2 regions of the Facklamia sp. P12955 genome follow, and region 2 is predicted to be linked to the other one. Evidence: predicted binding sites of a transcription regulator. Region 2 holds the regulator's gene; the other holds the start of a gene.
The links. Region 2 encodes HrcA, which represses chaperone genes, less so after heat shock. Its sites were predicted from a motif close to TTAGCACTCNNNNNNNNNGAGTGCTAA; they were not measured.

Region 1 (10,183 bases), on a different contig from region 2:
GACATAAAGCAATGACTCAAATTAGCCCTTATATTGATTCTTTAGCGCTAATAAGGCAAAAAAAACAAAAAAACATCCAATGCAGAGTAAGATTAGCCAAAAAGACTGACTTACAAGCTTTAGTGCAGTTAGAGCAAAAAGGTTACGCAGGTTATATTGCTTGGGATTTATCTGATTTTGAAAGGGATTGGCATAAAAATCCACAGATTTTATACTTAGTTATTGAAGCAAAAGACTTAGCAACTGATAAGTCAAAAATTATTGGAATGATTACGGGTAGGTGTTTAATTAATAATACCCATATTAGCCAATTAGTCATTGATCCTGAGTGGCAATCACACGGTTTGGGTTCTTATTTATTAAAGATTTGGCTTCAAATCAGTCGTGAATTGGATAGAAAGTCGGTAACTTTAGAAGTAAGAGAAAGCAATACGCATGCCCAAAAAATCTATTATCAACAAGGCTTTGTCCTTGAGAACAAAAAACCTTTCTACTATGAAGATAATGGCGAAACGGCTCTCTTTCTCCGCTGTCATTTGTAAGGAGATAAAGAAATGATGCTTAAAGAAATCGCAAAAGCAGATAAAGAACCTGCTTTACTTCAGCAAATCTTAGCCATTGCTCAAAGTTTTAATTGGTCAGCGGATGCCACCATTCAAGAATGGCAGAGTCCTTATGCTAGATTATGGATTTGGACCGACGCCCAAGAGTTAGTGGCTTGTTGTGGCGGACAAGTCCTTTTTGAAGAAGCAAACATACATTATTTTTGGGTTGGTCCTCTATACAGAGGCAAAGGGAGGGGAAAAGCTTTTTTAAGAGCTCTTCTAGATCAATTTCAAGAAAATAAAGTAGAAAAAGTTAACTTGGAAGTTCGAGTCAGTAATCAGGTGGCTATTGCCGTATATCAAGCAGTGGGATTTAAGATAATTGATGAACGGCCTAACTATTATCATGATCCGGTTGAAGATGGCTGGGTTATGCAGTTAACATTTGAGTAGGAGGAATAGCCAATGCAAGAAGAAAATTTAATATTAGCCATTGAATCGTCTTGTGATGAGACGAGTGTAGCCTTGATAGAAAATGGCTGTCATATTAAAGCGAATATTGTTGCCTCCCAGGTAAAGAGTCATATGCGATTTGGCGGTGTTGTCCCTGAGGTAGCTAGTCGTCACCATGTCGAACAAATCAGTCAAGTTTTGAAGTTAGCATTAGAAGAAGCCCAACTAGAATCGATTGATCAGGTAGATGCGATCGCAGTGACCCAAGGTCCTGGGCTAGTTGGCCCTCTATTAATTGGAGTTACTGCAGCTAAGACATTGTCCTATTTATATAAAAAGCCTTTAATTGCTGTCAACCATTTAGCTGGACATATTTATGCCAGCCGCTTTATTAAAAACTTAGAGTTTCCATTAATGGCTTTAATTGTCAGTGGTGGACATACTGAGTTGGTGGTTATGAAGTCGGCGAATAATTATCAAGTCATTGGTGAAACGCAAGATGATGCGGTAGGAGAGGCTTATGATAAGGTAGGCCGCTTGCTAGACTTACCTTATCCAGCAGGTAAGTATCTTGATCAAATGGCTAAAGAAGGAAACCCAGAAATTTATTCAATCCCTCGTGCCATGTTAAATGAGAATAACTTAGATTTTTCATTTTCAGGTATGAAGAGTGCGGTGATGAACCTGGTTCACAACGCTAACCAAAGAGGAGAAAGCATCCAGCCAGTTGATTTAGCAGCGAGTTTTCAACGTGCCTGTGTGGATGTTTTAACGGGAAAAGTTAGCAAGGCTTTGGAAAATCGTCCAGAGATTAAGCAATTTGTTTTAGCCGGCGGAGTAGCCGCCAATAGTGAATTGAGAGCAAGCATACAAAGCCTGTTCGAAGCTCACTACCCTAATGTAGAACTTTTAATTCCACCTTTAGCATTATGCGGAGATAATGCAGCCATGATTGGAGCAGCTGCCTATCCAAAGTTATTAAAGGAAGAATATACGGATTTAGCAGCCAATGCCAGACCAGCTATGACTCTATAAAGAACACACACACTGAAATTTTCAGTGTGTGTGTTTAAATTTATTTTAAATCGGGGTATTTTTCAAGATAGTCTTCAATAGCCAGACTGTATTCTTCCCATTGTGTAACTAACTGATTACTAGTTTCTTGCTTTTCTTTTATTTTCTGATCAATAGCAATTAATGCTTGATGATCGTTAGCATTTGCTGCTTCAAGCATCATTTCTTTATCTTTTTCGATCATTTCTTCAAGAGCTTCGTTATCAGTCCAAGCTTCGTCTGCTAATTTCTGTAGTCTTCTTAGTTCACTTTTTATTTTTTTATTTTCTTCATAAGACAGCTGACCAGCAGAGATAAGTTCTTCTTTTTGTCCATTCTTATTTTCCTCAGCTGCTTCAAAGGCTTCAATTTCTTCTTTTTTAGCTAAATAGTAATCATAATCGCCAAGATAAAGCTGGCTCTTGTCAGCAGCTATTTCTAAAACATGAGTAGCAATCCGATTAATAAAGTAACGATCATGAGAAACAAATAGCAGCGTTCCGTTAAAGTTAATGAGTGCTTCTTCTAAGACTTCTTTCGAATCAATATCTAAGTGGTTGGTTGGCTCATCCAACAATAGGGTATTATCGTGATCAGCCGCTAAAAGAGCTAAGGCTAAACGAGCTTTTTCACCACCACTGAGCAGACTGACTTTCTTTTCCACCGTTTCTCCACTAAAAAGAAAAGAGCCTAAAATGGAACGGATTTTCCACTCATCTGTTGTATCATGAGCACGCCAAAGGGTCTCGAGTACGGTAACGTCGCCAGACAGATGGTTGACGTTTTGGTCGTAGTAGCCAATTTGGACATTGGTTCCCTTCTTAATTGTACCATCGATAACTGGAAGATAGCCTAAAAGAGTTTTTAGAAGAGTTGTTTTACCAATTCCATTAGGACCAACAATAGCGATAGCATTTTGCTTGGTCAGGTCAAGGTTGATGTTTTGACAAAGAACATCTGTAGGAGAATAACCAATACTCAAATTTTCTGCCTGAATAACTTTTTCACCCGATTCTTTGGCAATTGAAAATTGAATACGAGGAGCCTTAGCATCTTGTTTAGGTGCTTCAATGCGGTCCATCTTTTCTAACTGTTTGCGTCGGCTTTGGGCTCTTTTAGTAGTGGAAGCACGGGCAATGTTTTTTTGGACAAATTCTTCTAAACGATTAATCTCAGCTTGCTGTTTGAGATATTGTTTTTGAGCGTGTTCCATGCGAGCTGCTTTTTCTTGGACATAAAAAGAATAATTACCTTGATAATGATGTAGATGGTGGTCGCGAATTTCATAGATTTGAGTTGCGACTTTATCTAAAAAATAGCGATCGTGAGAAACGATTAAAAGTGCGCCTTGATAGGTGGTTAAAAACTTTTCTAACCAGCTTAAAGTCTGCATGTCTAAATGGTTGGTAGGCTCATCCAGAATTAATAAGTCATAGTCTTGTAATAAGAGTCTGGCTAAGGCGATACGAGTCTTTTGGCCTCCGGATAGACTTTGAATAGGTTGATCATAATCCTCCGGATAAAAACCAAACCCATGAAGAACAGTTCGAATAGTAGATTCGATTTGATAGACATTTTTTGCTTGTAATTCCATTTGAATTTGATCATATTGGGCCAAGGTCTCTTGATATAAAATAGATTGAGTATCACCTTGATCAGCTAGATTCGCTAGTTTGTCAGCAATTTCTTGGGCTTGGTCTCTCATAACTAATTTTTTAGAAAAAAGAGACAGCATTTCATCCCAAACAGTTAAAAGAGAATCTACTGCTATATGTTGTTCTAAGTAACCGATGTTTAGCTTTTTAGCACGACTAAATTGACCATCATTGATGGGTTCATCACCAATGATTTGTTTAATTAGAGTCGACTTACCCGTTCCGTTACGTCCGACCAATGCAATTCGGTCACGTTCTTGAATCGAAAAGTTAACGTCTTCGTATAAAGTCACATCGGCAAAACGACGACTGATATTGTTTGCTTGTAGTAAAATCACGGGCCATCCCCCTTTGTTCAATCACTCCCATTATAGCACGCTTATTAAACTCTCACTAGTTTCGATTCAACTGGCTTTTTAAAAAGTTTGTGAATTTTTAAAAAAAAAGACTCTCTACTGATTGGCATTATCTTCGTTTGATGATATACTAGACTTATCAAATTGTGAGAAAACACACAAACAAGTGAAAGTTAGGATGAACGGAGGAAGTAGAATGGTGAAAGAAATCCCACGAGCGACGGCCAAGCGTTTGCCAATTTATCATCGTTATTTGCGATACTTATACAATGCTGGTAAGACGCGCATTTCATCAACCGAACTCAGTGATGCTGTTAAAGTTGACAGTGCGACCATTCGGCGTGATTTTTCTTATTTTGGAGCCCTTGGGAAAAGAGGCTATGGTTATGATGTGGAATATTTGCTTCAGTTTTTTGGGAAGACACTCAATCAAGATCGTCTAACAACCACTGCCTTGATCGGAGTTGGATCATTAGGGAATGCCTTATTAAACTATAACTTTAGAAAATCTAATAATGTCAGAATTGGTGCCGGTTTTGATGTCAATCCTGATTTGATTGGAACTGTCCATTCGGGCATTCCTATCTATTCGATTGATGAGTTAGAAGAGCAATTAGAAATCCAAGCAATCGATGTGGCTATCTTAACTGTTCCTCAAGAATATGCAGACGAAATAATGGAACGATTAATAGCTGCTGGTATAAAGGGAGTTTTGAACTTTACCCCATTACGTTTTGAAGTACCTGAAAGTGTTCGCGTACAAAATGTTGATTTAACCAATGAACTGCAGACCTTGATTTATTTCATTAACCAAGAAGAAATTGCTGATCAGTTAGCAAGAGAATAGAAAATGATTGGACTTCTTACTATTTATAGTGAGAAGTTTTTTTATGGTTTTAGGAAAAAATAATGAGATTTTTATATCTATTTCTTGCTTTTTAATCAAAGATGGTCTAATATATTAATTGTGATTAGCACTTATATCAACAGAGTGCTAAATAATAAAATTTGGAGGGATTTTCATGTTGAAACCTTTAGCAAAACGTATTGTTCTAAAACCAAAGGAAGTCGAAGAAACAACAGCAAGCGGCTTTGTGTTACCTAGCTCTGCTCAAGAAAAACAACAAATTGGTGAAGTAGTATCGGTTGGTCCTGAAATAGAATCAGAAGACGGAATTAAAGTTGGTGATCAAGTTATCTATAAATCTTATTCAGCGACTGAGATTGAAGACCAAGGTGAAAAATTTATTATTATCGAATTAAAAGAAGCTTTAGCAATTATTGAATAAAAGATATTTAATAAAGAACTCAATAGAAAAAGATATAAAGGAGCGGTATAAATGGCAAAAGAATTGAAATTCTCAGAAGACGCACGTGCAGCTTTATTGCGCGGGGTAGACTTATTAGCAGATACGGTTAAAACAACAATGGGCCCTAAGGGACGTAACGTTGTCTTAGATAAGACTTACGGTTCTCCACTTATTACAAACGACGGGGTAACCATTGCGCGTGAAATAGAATTGGAAGACCGTTATGAAAATATGGGTGCTCAATTAGTGCAAGAAGTAGCTTCAAAAACCAATGATATAGCTGGAGACGGAACAACGACTGCCACTGTTTTAACTCAAGCAATTGCACGTGAAGGAATGAAGAACGTTACAGCAGGTGCTAACCCAGTTGGTATTCGTCGTGGAATTGATAAAGCAACTAAGACAGCTGTAGCAGCTTTAGAAGAATTATCACAACCTGTATCTTCTAAAGAAGCGATTGCACAAGTAGCAGCTGTATCATCAGGAGACCAAAAGGTTGGCGAATTGATTGCTGATGCTATGGAAAAAGTCGGCAACGATGGTGTAATCACTATTGAAGATTCTCAAACCATTGAGACTGAATTATCAGTTGTAGAAGGTATGCAATTCGATCGTGGTTACTTATCACAATATATGGTAACCGATAATGAAAAAATGATTTCAGATTTAGAAAATCCATATATCTTAATTACAGACCGCAAGATTTCTAACATTCAAGATGCGCTTCCAGTATTAGAAGCAGTAATGCAATCTGGCCGTCCGTTATTGATTATTGCTGAAGATGTTGAAGGGGAAGCTTTACCAACTTTAGTTTTAAATAAATTACGCGGAACTTTAAATGTAGCTGCAGTTAAAGCACCAGGATTTGGAGACCGTCGTAAAGCGATGTTAGAAGATGTTGCGATTCTTACTGGAGCTACTGTAATTTCTGAAGAATTAGGCTTTGAATTAAAAGATGCAACCATCGACCACTTAGGTTCAGCTGGAAAAGTGACTGTGACTAAAGATGACACAACGATTGTTGAAGGTGCTGGTTCATCCGAAGCTATTAAAGAACGTGTAGCTTTAATTCGTCACCAAGCAGAAGAAACTACTTCAAGCTATGACAAAGAAAAATTACAAGAACGTTTAGCCAAATTAGCTGGTGGTGTAGCAGTCATTAAAGTCGGAGCAGCAACTGAAACCGAACAAAAAGAAGTTAAATTACGTATTGAAGACGCATTAAATGCCACTCGCGCTGCTGTTGAAGAGGGAATCGTAGCGGGTGGAGGAGCAGCTTACTTAATCATTAAAGATCAAGTAGCTGCCACAGAAACAGAAACTGATGATGAAGCAACTGGGGTGAAGATTGTGGTTCGTGCTTTAGAAGAACCTGTTCGTCAAATTGCTGAAAATGCAGGTCGTGAAGGCTCAGTGATCGTCAATAAAATTATTTCTTCAAAAGAAGGAACAGGCTATAATGCAACAACGGATCAGTTTGAAGATATGATTCAATCTGGTATTGTTGATCCAACTAAGGTAACTCGTTCAGCCTTACAAAATGCTGCATCAGTAGCAGCTTTATTATTAACAACTGAAGCTGTCGTAGCTGAAATTCCTAAAGACGAACCTGAAATGCCTGCCCAACCAGGTATGGGTATGATGTAAGTCAATTAAATAAATTGATTAGGCAAACGATTTAAGGTGGTTTTAACCTTAAATTGTTTGCTCTTTTTATTTTCCTGACTATAATTAGATAGTTTTAATGAAATTTGTCCTTAAACACATTGAAAGTGCCTAATAATATCGGTAAAATGATAGAGATAATATGGCTATCAAAATTAGGACGTACTAGAGAAAGATAATGTTCTATATAGCTAATAGATTATAGTGAGGAATGAAAGCATGTTAAGAAACCAAGAGATGTTATCACTTCGTTTCGTTCAATGGGTAGAAAACCTACCTTTTGCCCACAAACGATTGATATGGGCAGTCAGTGACCTTTTAGCTTTTTGTCTAGCAACAATTGTTGCTTTAGTCATTTTTTTAGGTATATTCAAAGTCCCAATGCAGTTTTATGTGGGACATTTATTATTGTCCTTTGGTTTATATTATGCAGTCTCTAAGCATTTTAAAGTCGATTCACGTATAAAGCGCTATGCGACTATGGTCGACTTTTCGCTTTTATTTTTAATTGTTATTTTTGCCAATTTAGTTTCTGGGTTGATTTTATCTATAGTGCTTAAATGGCTCTCTTTTCGCTATTTAATTATAGTAGCAGGTCTAGCAGGAGTTGCAATCAGTGCTTTACGAATATTATGGCAATATATTTATCACACTAAAAACAGAGTCACTAATATCGATAACAAAAATAGAGAAAATATTGTATTAATTGGAGCAGGAGACGGTGGATCACTTTTTATGAATGCTTACCAACGTCATCCAAGAAACGAAAAAGTGGTTGCTATCCTAGATGAAGACCACTCTAAAATTGGTATGAACATAGGAGGCGTCGAGGTAGTAGGGGGCTTAGAACAACTTACGGAATTAACTAAGCAGTACAATATCGTAAAAGCTGTCATTGCTATTCCTTCCCTGAAACCAGAAAAATATGAAGAGATACTTCGTTATTGTAACGAATTAGGTGTGCGCGTCTATAATATGCCAAAAGTTGAAGACGTTTTATTAGGAATCCATCAACCAAAAGAATCCATGCGTGAAATTAAGATTTCAGACCTTTTGGGCCGTCAGGAAATCGAACTAGACGAAATTGCTATGAGAAAGGAATTAGAAGGGAAAACCATTCTAATAACGGGAGCAGGAGGGTCTATCGGATCTGAAATAACCCGTCAAATTTCTAAACATAATCCAGCAAAAGTTATTTTATTAGGGCATGGGGAGAATTCTATCTATCTTATCTATCATGAAATGATTAAAACTTATAACGAACGTATGATTCAATATATTCCGGTTATTGCGGATATCCAAGACTATGACCGTCTATTAGAAATATTTAAAGAATATCAACCTGATATTATCTATCACGCGGCTGCTCACAAACACGTACCTTTAATGGAAGCTAACCCGGTCGAAGCTTATAAAAATAATATTTTGGGCACATACAATGTCGCACGAGCTGTCGATCAAGCTAGAGTGTCTAAAATGGTAATGATATCTACGGATAAAGCGGTCAATCCCCCTAATATTATGGGAGCGACTAAACGAGTAGCTGAGTTAATTATCACTGGCATGAACAAGCAGTCAGCATCCCTTTATTGTGCAGTTCGTTTTGGAAATGTACTGGGCAGTCGAGGCAGTGTTGTTCCTGCTTTTAAAAAGCAAATAGCCGCTGGAGGTCCTGTGTTAGTTACAGATTTTAGAATGATTCGCTATTTTATGACTATTCCAGAAGCCAGCCAATTAGTTGTTTTTGCTGGAACTTTTGCCCAAGATGGTGAAGTTTTTATCCTTGACATGGGGGAACCTGTTAAAATTCTTGATTTAGCCAAGAAAATGATTCTCCTTTCCGGGCATACAGTTGAAGAAATCGGTATTCGAGAGTCAGGTATTCGACCAGGTGAGAAGCTTTATGAAGAATTATTGACCGGATCAGAACTTGTTGAAAATCAATTAAATGATCAAATATTTGTTGGAAAAGTTGTACCAATTCCACTACAAGAGACTTTGGAATTTGTCGAAAGTTTGAAAGAGGCGGTTCATCAGCCTAAAATTATGAAAGAAAAGATAATAAAATTTGCTAATGATAGCACACAATACGGAGGTTAACATGCAACAAGAAGAAATTAGCTTAAAAGATTTATGGAAATTATTTACTAAGCATGCTTTTAAAATATTTAGTTTAATTCTCTTAGGGATCATTTTGGCGATTGCTTTTATGATTTTATTTGTAACACCTAATTACCGCTCAACGGCTCAGCTTTTAGTGAATCAATCAGAAGAGCGAATGGGACAATCGCCTATCCAATACAGTGAATTACAAGCTAACTCACAGTTGATTAATACTTACCGCGATATTATCACGGGTGACAGTGTTCTTAATCGAGTGAGCGATGATGCCAATAAGGCTTATTCGGTAGGAGATTTAAAAGATGCTATTACGGTGGAACAATCACCAAACTCACAAGCTTTTTATGTTTCCGTTCAGCTTGAGTCTCCTCAAGCTGCTCAAAATGTTCTTTATAATGTGATTACAGTTTTTGAAGAAACAGTCAGCGATATTTATGGGGGAGAAGATACCAACATTTTTATTCTTTCTCCAGCTTCTTTTAACCCAAACCGAGTTTCTCCTAGTTTGCCAATTTATTCAATTATTGGGGCCCTAATGGGTCTGGCGATTGCCATCTTAATTATTTTATTATCCGAAATTTCTGACACAACCGTCAAAGATGATGAATTTATGGCAAGTCTAGGAATGAATGATTTAGGACATATTTATCAACTTTCAAATAAAGAAATGAAAAGTTCTCGTATAGCAAGTAGTAAATCACAAAAACGGACTAGAAAGAAGGTTTAGCATGTTTAATACTCGAAAGAAAAAAGAAAGCAAATTATTAAAAGATCAAGAATTTGGAACCTCTTTAATTACTTATACATCTCCTCAATCTATTAATGCGGAGCAATTCCGTGCCATCCGTACGAATATTGAATTTGCTCAAGTCGATCGGAAGCTTAAGAGTTTACTAATTTCTTCTTGTATTCCGGCTGAAGGCAAGTCGACCGTTTCAGCAAACTTAGCGGTTGTTATGGCTCAAACAGAGAAAAAGGTTTTGATTGTTGATGCGGATATGCGTAAGCCAACCCTTCATCGAACT
Region 2 (10,183 bases):
GCAAGATGAGATAGGAGAGTTAAGTGTGAGCAAAGAATTAGTAAATGCCATGAAGGTTCTTGAAGCAGAAAAAGGGATAAAGCCTGAAGTTATTAAAGAAGCTTTAGAGTCTGCTTTGATTTTGGCCTACAAAAAAAATTATGATCAAGCACAAAATGTGGAAGTTGTTTTTAACGAAGAAACCGGCGATATTAAAGTTTATTCAGTTAAGGAAGTTGTGGATATCAATTATGATTCTACTTTAGAAATTTCTCTAGAAGAAGCTTTGAAGATTAATCGTGCCTATGAAATAGGAGACAAGATTAAATTTGAAGTGACTCCTAAAGATTTCGGAAGAATTGCTACTCAAACCGCTAAACATGTCGTTATGCAAAGAATACGTGAGGCTGAAAGAGATATTATTTATGATGAATTTATTGTGCATCAAGATGAAATTTTAACAGGAATCATCGAACGTTCAGATGCTCGCAATGTTTATGTGAACTTAGGTAAAGTTGAAGCCATAATGCCGGCTAGTGAACAGATTCCAACTGAGCAATTTCAAATGGATGAACGGGTAAAAGTATACGTAGTCAAGGTAGATAAAACTAGTAAGGGGCCACAGATTGTTGTTTCACGCTCACATGCTGATTTCCTTAAAAGATTATTTGAGCAAGAAGTTCCGGAAATCTACGAAGGTGTTGTGGAAATAATCTCAATTGCTCGTGAAGCGGGCGACCGTTCGAAAGTTGCAGTTTCTTCGCGTGATTCTAATATTGATCCAGTTGGAACTTGTGTTGGTCCGAGAGGATCTCGAGTTCAAAGTATTGTCAATGAATTAAATGGTGAGAATATGGATATCATTCAATGGGATGAAGACCCCTCTACCTTCATAAAAAATGCTATGAATCCAGCAGAAGTGATTAATGTTGTGTTTGATGAAGATAATCATTCTTGTATTGTTGTGGTACCAGATTATCAGTTATCCTTAGCCATCGGTAAAAAAGGACAAAACGCTCGTTTAGCAGCTCGTTTAACTGGTTATAAGATTGATATTAAGTCTGAGACTAGCTATCAAGAATATTTAATTGAACAAAAAGCAGTTGAATCAACTGGACAAGAAGAATTAAATCTTGCAGAGGATTTAGATAATCTTGAAGAAATGCTTCAAGAGACTTCCAGCCAGTTAGATGACGATCCAGCAGAAGCTGATTTAGAATATCGTGAATCGGCAGAGGAATCACTTGATGAAGAGCTGGAGCAAGCGTTTGAAGAAACTGAAGAATCAGAGCAAGAATAAGCACTTAATTTATTAACATCAAAGGAGGATGGAAATGAGCCAAGCGAAAAAAAGAAAAGTTCCCATGCGCAAATGTGTTGTTACTGGTGAATCTCATCCCAAAAAAGATTTAATCCGTATTGTGAGAACCCCAGAAGGTACCATTGAAATAGACCCAACTGGTAAAAAGAATGGACGAGGAGCCTATATCTCCTTGGATCCAGAGTTAGCCATACAAGCGGAAAAGAAAAAAGTTTTTAATCGAACATTTGAAATGGAGATTGATAAAGAGTTTTATCAAGAACTTTATCGCTTTCTAGACCACCAAAAGGCGCGAAAAGAACTACTATGAGCCCAGAAGAAAAACAACTCAATTTATTAGGTTTGGCTCAAAGAGCCTCTAAGTTAATTTCCGGTGACGATTTAGTCACTAAAGCCACAAAGAACAAAAAAGTTAAACTTTTGATTTTAGCGATTGATGCCAGTGATTCCACTAGTGATCGCTACCATCGTTTGGCTAGTGAAAAAAAAATAGCCATTAATCATCGTTTTACAAAATATCAAATCAGCCATGCAATCGGCAAATCACGCACAATTTGCGGCATAACCGATCGAGGAATGGCTGAAAAATTTTTATCTTATGTGACAGGAGAAAATACAATGAATAATCAATAATACAAGATAGGAAGGTGTTTGTATGAGTACTATTCGTATATATGAATTTGCTAAACAAAACAATATGACTTCAAAAGAAGTCTTAGTGCTTGCTGAAAATAATGGTTTTGAATTTAATAGCCATATGTCCTCGGTAACGCAAGAACAACAAGAACAATTAAAGAAAGCTTTACAAAATAAGAAGACTAGTGGTAAACAAACCAAAAAGGATGTTAAGAAGACGGAAGCTACTAAAGAATCAAATCAAAAAAACAATCAACACAAAGATGCCAAGCAGCGCAAGGATGAAGACAAGTCGAAAGCTTCTAAAAAGCCTTCTTCTCAAAAAGATTCTCAAGCACAAGGTCATAATACAAACCCTAACACTAAGTCTAAAAATCCTAATGAAAAGGCAGCTTCTAAGCAAAAGAAATCAACTGATAGTAAACAAGCTGTAGAGGGTCAAAAAGCAAATCAAAGCAATCAAAGTAATTCTTCAAATAAATCCACTGGTGGATCCAAAAGAAGTCGTGGCGATCGCCGTCGTGGCCGTCGTGGTAAGCAAAATAGTAACTATCAAAAAGAGTCTAAAGGCTTAACAGCTCGTAAGCATAAAGACCTTCCAGAAGCGTTCTACTATACTGAAGGAATGAATGTACAAGATATTGCTAAAGGTTTCCACCGAGATGCAACTGAAATTATTAAAAAACTATTGCTACAAGGGGTAATGGTCAATCAAAACCAGGCACTTTCTAAAGAAGTGATTGAAATTATCTGTTTAGAATATGGCGTTGAACCTATTGAAAAAGTTGTTGTTGAAGTTTCAGACTTAGATCATTATTTTGAAGAAGCTGCTGCTGATGATAATCAAAGCATTCGTCCACCAGTTGTTACAATTATGGGTCACGTTGACCACGGAAAAACCAGTCTCTTGGACTCCTTCCGCCATTCGAGAGTGACTGAAGGAGAAGCTGGTGGAATTACTCAACATATTGGTGCCTATCAAATTGTTTTAAATGATAAGCCAATCACTTTTCTTGATACGCCAGGACATGCTGCCTTTACAACCATGCGTGCACGTGGTGCAGATGTGACTGATATTACAATTATTGTTGTTGCAGCAGATGATGGCGTGATGCCTCAAACGGTTGAAGCGATTAATCATGCCAAAGCTGCAGATGTACCGATAATTGTAGCGATTAACAAAATTGATAAACCTGAAGCCAATCCAGATAAGGTAATGACCGAATTATCTGAACATGGTATTATTTCTGAGGACTGGGGTGGCGAACATATCTTTGTTAATATTTCAGCTAAATACGGGACTAATTTGGATGAGTTATTAGAGATGATTCTTCTGGTTTCAGAAGTTCAAGAATTAAAAGCTAACCCAGACCGTTTAGCTTTAGGTTCAGTCATTGAAGCGCGCTTAGATAAAGCTACCGGTGCCACTGCGACTTTATTAGTTCAACATGGTACCCTACATATAGGGGACCCAATTGTTGTGGGTAACACCTATGGTAGAGTAAGAACAATGGTCAATGATCAAGGGCGTCGTATTCGCTCAGCTGGTCCATCCATGCCGGTGGAAATTACAGGCTTGAATGATGCTCCTCAAGCAGGAGACCAGTTTGTGGTCTTTGAAGATGAAAAAACAGCTCGTCAAGTTGGAGAAGAAAGAGCTCAGAAGGCTCAAGAACAACAAAGAGACCTTAAGAAGAAAGTTACTTTGGATAATCTTTTCGAAACCTTACAAGAAGGTGAGTTAAGATCAGTTAACGTAATCCTAAAAGCAGATGTACAAGGTTCAGTAGAAGCATTAGCTGCTTCATTGATGAAAATAGATGTGGAGGGAGTAAAAGTTAATATTGTCCATCAGGCGGTAGGAGCAATTAATGAGGCTGATATTACTTTAGCTAATGCCTCATCAGCAATTGTGGTAGGATTTAATGTTCGACCAACTCCTCAAGCAAAACAACAAGCAGAAGAAGAGCAAGTAGATATTCGTCTCCATAATATTATTTACAATGTAATTGATGAAATTGAAACAGCTATGAAAGGAATGCTGGACCCTGAGTATGTTGAGGAAGTAACAGGGCAAGCAGTAGTACGTGAAACCTATTCTGTTTCTAAATTAGGCACCATCGCTGGTTCATTTGTTTTAGATGGCTTCATTCAACGCACGAGCAAGGTACGCTTGATACGTGATAACATCGTTATTTACGAAGGAGATCTAGCCAGTTTGAAACGTTTTAAAGATGATGCTAAAGAAGTAAACAAAGGATTAGAATGTGGAATTATGATTGAAGGCTATAATGATATCAAAGTCGATGATATTATTGAAGCCTATCGCATGGTCGAAGTTGAACGTAAATAAAGGAGTATGAAATGGTTAAATATCGTATAGGACGTGTTCGTCAAGAAATAATGCGAGAAGTTAATGATATTCTTCTAAAAGAGATTAAAGACCCTCGTGTTGAAGGGGTTACTATTACTGATGTAGAGCTTACAGGCGACTTACAAAATGCTACAATTTTTTATTCTACTTTAAGTGATAAAGCCGGAGAAAGACAAAAAACAAGTGATGGTTTGAAAGCAATAACAGGTAAAGTTCGCTCGGAACTTGGAAGTCGTTTAAGTCTTTATAAGGTTCCTGAAGTTAAATTTGAAAGAGACCAATCAGTAGACTATGGTAGTCGAATCGATTCATTATTAAATCAATTGCATGAATCTGAATCTTTTGATGAAGCAAGCTCAGTTCAGACGGAGCAATAATCTTAAGTTTTCACAAATCAAGAGCTGTTTTTTTACTGCTCTCATTAAATGAGAGGCGGTAAAACAGCTCTTTTATTCTTGTAGAATTAAGAATCTTGCTTGGAAGCAAGTGCCAATTAAAGTATAATCATAATTGTTATTAATAAAGGGGTTGGCTTGAATGAACGGAATTGTCGCTGTTTGGAAAGAAAAGGGCATGACGAGTCATGATGTAGTATTTAAAATGCGTAAGATTTTTCAAATGAAGCGTGTAGGCCATTGTGGGACCTTGGATCCTGAAGTTGAGGGCGTTTTAGTTGTCTGTTTAGGACAGGCAACCAAGTTAGTTGAAATACTAATGGATAGCAAAAAGATCTATCAAGGAGAAGTCACTTTAGGTCAAGCCACCGATACGGAAGATGCCCAGGGACAAGTTATTGCAAAGAAATTAGTAGAACAAGCCGTTGATGATCAAGTTATTGATCAAGCTATGGCTTCATTAACAGGCAAAATCAGCCAGATTCCTCCTTATTACTCGGCAGTCAAGGTCAAAGGGAAAAGACTCTATGAATATGCCCGAGCAGGTATTGAAGTAGAAAGGCCTGAACGTCAAGTATCTATCGACTACTTCAAGCGTTTAGCTCCGTCACAATATCACACCAGTGAAAAAAGGCAAACTTTCTCCTTTGAAGTAAAGTGCAGTAAAGGGACCTATGTCAGAACCTTAGCGGTAGATTGCGGTAAGTTATTAGGATATCCTAGCCACATGTCCCAATTAATGCGAACTCAAGCAGCGGGTTATCGTCGAGCGGATAGTTATCGCTTAGATGAATTAAGGCAATTAGCAGAAAAAGACTCCTTAAATACAGCTGTTCACCCCATTGAAACGGCAGTTTCTGACTATGCAAAAATCCAACTAAATCCAGAACAGTTTACAGACATTAAACATGGAAAAGTTTTAGACATTAATTATTTTAATGACAGGCTTATTGAACCAACTGCCTTATTTTATCAAGACCGTTTGTTAGCAATTTACGGCCCACATCCTAGCAAAGAGAATTTAATAAAACCTATTAAGATGTTTCCAATGGAAGGAGTTTAAGCCTTGCAGACAATTTATTTAGCACATCCTTACGATCAAGAACAACTATATGACCAACCAGTCGTTTTAGCTCTAGGCTTTTTTGATGGTGTTCATTTAGGCCATCAAGAAGTTATCAAAAAGGGGCGTGAATTAGCAGATCATTATCAAGTCCCTTTAGCCGTCTTAACTTTTAACCATACTCCTCGTCTTGTTTATCAACAGATCCATCCGAATCACTACTTTTATTTAAGTGATAACCCTCGTAAAATAGAACTGATGGAGGTTAATGGAGTAGATATTTTATATATTGCTGAGTTCACTTCAGCCATGGGAGCTCAGAGTCCACAAGAGTTCGTGGACAGCTACATGGTTAATTTGAATGCCGTTCATGTGGTGGCGGGGTTTGACTATACCTACGGTCTGAAAGAGATAGCTAATATGCAAACTCTGGTTGACCATAGTCAAGGACGCTTTAAAATTAGCGAAATTCCTAAAAAGACAATCGGTGACCATAAGATTTCTTCAAGTGAAATTCAATACCAGCTATCAAATGGTAATATTGATTTAGCTAATCAAGAATTAGGTTACATTTATGAAACCAGAGGACTTGTCATCAATGGCTTAAAAAGAGGGAGAAAACTAGGTTTTCCGACAGCGAATGTGGCAATGGATTATGGTCAGTTAACACCTGGCATAGGGGTGTATATTGTCGAAATTTGTGTTCAAGGCCAATGGTATATGGGCATGGCATCTATTGGATATAATATTACCTTTGATGATGTGAAAGAACTCTCCATTGAAGTTTATATTTTAGATTTTGACCGCATGATTTATGGGGAAAAGGTTCGTATAAAGTGGCATCATTACTTACGTGGAGAGATTAAATTTGATGGTATTGAAGGTTTGATTAATCAACTTGAAAAGGATCAAGACCATACACGGGCGTACTTTAAATAATCAAGGATCGATAGACATAATTAGCACTTTCGAATTGAGAGTGCTAATTTTTTTTAATTTTATGGGCACATTCCCTTGACAAAGGTGATGGAGGATAGTAAGATAGAGACAGTTAGCACTCGGTATGAATAAGTGCTAATAATGTGAGGTGATTGATCATATTAACAGCCAGACAACACCAAATCTTAGAATTAATTGTTCGCCTTTATGCAAATTTAGAGGCACCAATCGGGTCAAAGACTTTACTCAAGGAGAGTTTTCTTGATATAAGTCCGGCAACTGTTCGTAATGAGATGGTTGTTTTAGAAAAAAACGGCTTTCTGGTTAAGGCACATACATCAAGTGGTAGAATACCTTCTTATGAAGGCTATCGTTATTATGTAGATCGTCTGATCACTAAAATTGAGAATGATTCATGGGAGCAATCCTATGAAGCAGATCTCAAAGCAGTTAGCGAAATCTTCTTAAATCGCCGACAAGAGAATTTTAAGATGGCGAAAATTGCTGCGGATTTATTGGTCTCATTAACTGGATTACCTTGCTTGGTTTTTGGACAGAATAATGAAGAGCATCGAGTGGCTGACTTTAAGTTAGTGCTTTTAAGTAACCATCAAATAATGGCTATTTTATTATCGGATCAAGGACATGTGGAAAATAAAATGTTCCAAACCTTATATCCGGTTGAGGATGATGATTTACGTCAAATGCGTTCAATTCTTAATTCAGAATTGCGAGGTATTACATTAGAAGATGCTTATCAGCGGACTAAATTAACTATTCCGATGATTATGCAAAGACAATTGTCAACTTCGATTGATTTTTCTCCTTTAGTTGAGAAGTCAATTCAACAAGTTAAAGGAACGCGTTATTTTGTTTCTGGCAAGAATAATCTTTTTGATTGTTTGGATCAGCGTTATTCCAACAATGAATACAAAAAATTATTCAATTTGATTGATGGATCGAATGAATTATTTGATCTCTTTGAACAACGTCAAGATGGAATCGAAGTTCTTTTCGGACAAGAGTTTGCTCCGCAAGGGATGCGTCATTTATCTTTAGTGACGGGAACCTTCACACAAGACTTAAGCAAAATGTCTTTAAGTATCTTAGGACCTTCGACGATGCATTATTCACGCATGATTGTCCTTATGGAGCAGATATTAAAAGAATTTAATCAATAAAGGAGGTCATCAAGTGACAGAAGAAAATAAAAAGAGGAATGACAAGCAATCTTCTGCAGAACTTAACGATGAAAAAGAAAAGTTAGTAGAAGATGAAGTCATTGAAAGTTCAGCAGAAAAAAATCAGGATAGTCTGAATAATGATGTAAATGATGTAAATGAAGAAACTGAAGCAGCACCAGTAGAGGAAGTTTCTTCCATTGAAGATGAATTAAGAGAAAGTATTCAGAATTTGGAGGATCGAAATTTACGCCTACAGGCTGAAATTGCTAATATGCAACGATCTAATAGTCGTGAAAGACAAGAAGCTGCTAAATATCGATCTCAATCTTTAGCTAATAAATTAATTGATGCAATTGATAATCTTGAACGCGCTTTGCAAATTAAAGCAAGTTCAGAAGAGAGTCAAGCAATCCACAAAGGGATCCAAATGGTGTATGATCAAATCTTACAAGCATTTAAAGAAGAAAAAATTGAAGTGATCAATCCCTTAAACGAAACATTCGATCCAAATTATCATCAAGCGGTAACCACCCAACCAGCGGCTGAAGGGCAAGACACTGATATTGTAGTGAATGTTCTACAAAAAGGATACATCCTTAATGATCGCATCATTCGCCCGGCCATGGTAATTGTGTCCGCCTAATTATTAAGCACTTAGTTTTAACCAAAATAAATTTTTAAAGGAGTAGATTATATGTCTAAAATTATAGGTATTGACTTAGGTACAACAAACTCTGCTGTTTCCATTTTAGAAGGTGGAGAAGCAAAGATTATTACTAACCCAGAAGGAAACCGTACCACTCCATCTGTAGTAGCTTTCAAAAATAATGAGATTCAAGTGGGTGAAGTAGCTAAGCGTCAAGCAGTTACAAACCCTGACACAGTAGCTTCCATCAAACGTCATATTGGAGAAGATAACTTTAAGACTGAAATGGGTGGAAAGAGCTATACACCTCAAGAGATTTCAGCTATGATTTTACAACACTTGAAATCATTTGCTGAAGATTACTTAGGCGATAAGGTTGAGAAAGCAGTTATCACTGTTCCTGCTTATTTTAACGATGCTCAGCGTCAAGCAACTAAAGATGCTGGACGTATTGCAGGTTTAGAAGTTGAACGTATTGTTAACGAGCCAACCGCTGCAGCTTTAGCGTATGGTTTAGATAAAACCGATGCTGAAGAAAAAGTCCTAGTCTTTGACTTAGGGGGAGGAACTTTTGACGTTTCAATCCTTGAATTAGGCGATGGCGTATTTGATGTATTATCTACAGCAGGGGATAATAAACTAGGTGGAGATGACTTTGATAATAAAGTTATCGACTTCTTAGTTGAAGAATTTAAAAAAGAAAACTCTATTGACCTTTCTAAAGATAAAATGGCTTTACAGCGCCTGAAAGACGCTGCAGAAAAAGCTAAGAAAGATCTTTCTGGTGTGACTTCTACACAAATCAGCTTACCATTTATTACAGCGACAGCTGATGGGCCATTACACTTAGAAACAACTTTAACTCGTGCTAAATTTGATGAGTTAACGCATGACTTAGTAGAAAGAACTAAAGGGCCAGTTCGTCAAGCCTTGAAAGATGCTGGTTTAAGCAAATCTGAAATTGACGAAGTAATCTTGGTAGGAGGATCGACACGTATTCCTGCTGTACAAGAAGCCGTTAAGAAAGAAACTGGAAAAGATCCTAACAAATCGGTTAACCCAGACGAAGTAGTTGCTATGGGTGCAGCTATCCAAGGTGGCGTTATCTCTGGTGATGTTAAAGACATCGTTCTATTAGATGTTACGCCATTATCACTTGGTATCGAAACAATGGGTGGTGTATTCACTAAATTAATTGACCGTAACACTACTATCCCAACTTCTAAATCACAAGTCTTCTCTACAGCAGCTGACAATCAACCAGCAGTAGATGTTCACGTTTTACAAGGTGAGCGTGAAATGGCAGCAGATAATAAGACTTTAGGTCGTTTCCAATTAACTGATATTCCAGCAGCACCTCGTGGCATTCCACAAATTGAAGTTACCTTTGATATTGATAAAAACGGTATTGTGAACGTTTCAGCCAAAGATTTAGGTACTCAAAAAGAACAAACGATTACTATAAAATCTTCTTCAGGTTTATCCGATGAAGAAATCGAACGTATGGTTAAAGATGCTGAGGCAAATGCTGAATCCGATAAGAAACGTCGTGAAGAAGCTGATTTACGCAACGAAGTCGATCAAATGATCTTTACAACTAATAAGACTATCGATGAATTGAAAGATAATGATAACATTTCTGAAGA

Region 1: the regulator HrcA is predicted to act here: its motif matches at 5,034-5,060, upstream of ACQV2G_RS07125 (co-chaperone GroES).

What each region holds. Positions count from the first base shown of each region.
Region 1 covers NZ_JBNUPF010000023.1:4,172-14,354, reverse strand. The annotation lists gene ACQV2G_RS07150 (GNAT family N-acetyltransferase) at 1-542, shown strand, start outside; gene rimI (ribosomal protein S18-alanine N-acetyltransferase) at 555-998, shown strand; gene tsaD (tRNA (adenosine(37)-N6)-threonylcarbamoyltransferase complex transferase subunit TsaD) at 1,011-2,033, shown strand; gene ACQV2G_RS07135 (ABC-F family ATP-binding cassette domain-containing protein) at 2,074-4,044, opposite strand; gene ACQV2G_RS07130 (redox-sensing transcriptional repressor Rex) at 4,259-4,909, shown strand; gene ACQV2G_RS07125 (co-chaperone GroES) at 5,085-5,351, shown strand; gene groL (chaperonin GroEL) at 5,403-7,019, shown strand; gene ACQV2G_RS07115 (polysaccharide biosynthesis protein) at 7,257-9,137, shown strand; gene ACQV2G_RS07110 (YveK family protein) at 9,139-9,885, shown strand; gene ACQV2G_RS07105 (CpsD/CapB family tyrosine-protein kinase) at 9,887-10,183, shown strand, end outside.
Region 2 covers NZ_JBNUPF010000027.1:8,670-18,852, reverse strand. The annotation lists gene rimP (ribosome maturation factor RimP) at 1-1, shown strand, start outside; gene nusA (transcription termination factor NusA) at 26-1,279, shown strand; gene rnpM (RNase P modulator RnpM) at 1,314-1,610, shown strand; gene ACQV2G_RS07755 (L7Ae/L30e/S12e/Gadd45 family ribosomal protein) at 1,607-1,933, shown strand; gene infB (translation initiation factor IF-2) at 1,956-4,289, shown strand; gene rbfA (30S ribosome-binding factor RbfA) at 4,301-4,687, shown strand; gene truB (tRNA pseudouridine(55) synthase TruB) at 4,848-5,768, shown strand; gene ribF (riboflavin biosynthesis protein RibF) at 5,772-6,707, shown strand; gene hrcA (heat-inducible transcriptional repressor HrcA) at 6,860-7,888, shown strand; gene grpE (nucleotide exchange factor GrpE) at 7,902-8,534, shown strand; gene dnaK (molecular chaperone DnaK) at 8,586-10,183, shown strand, end outside.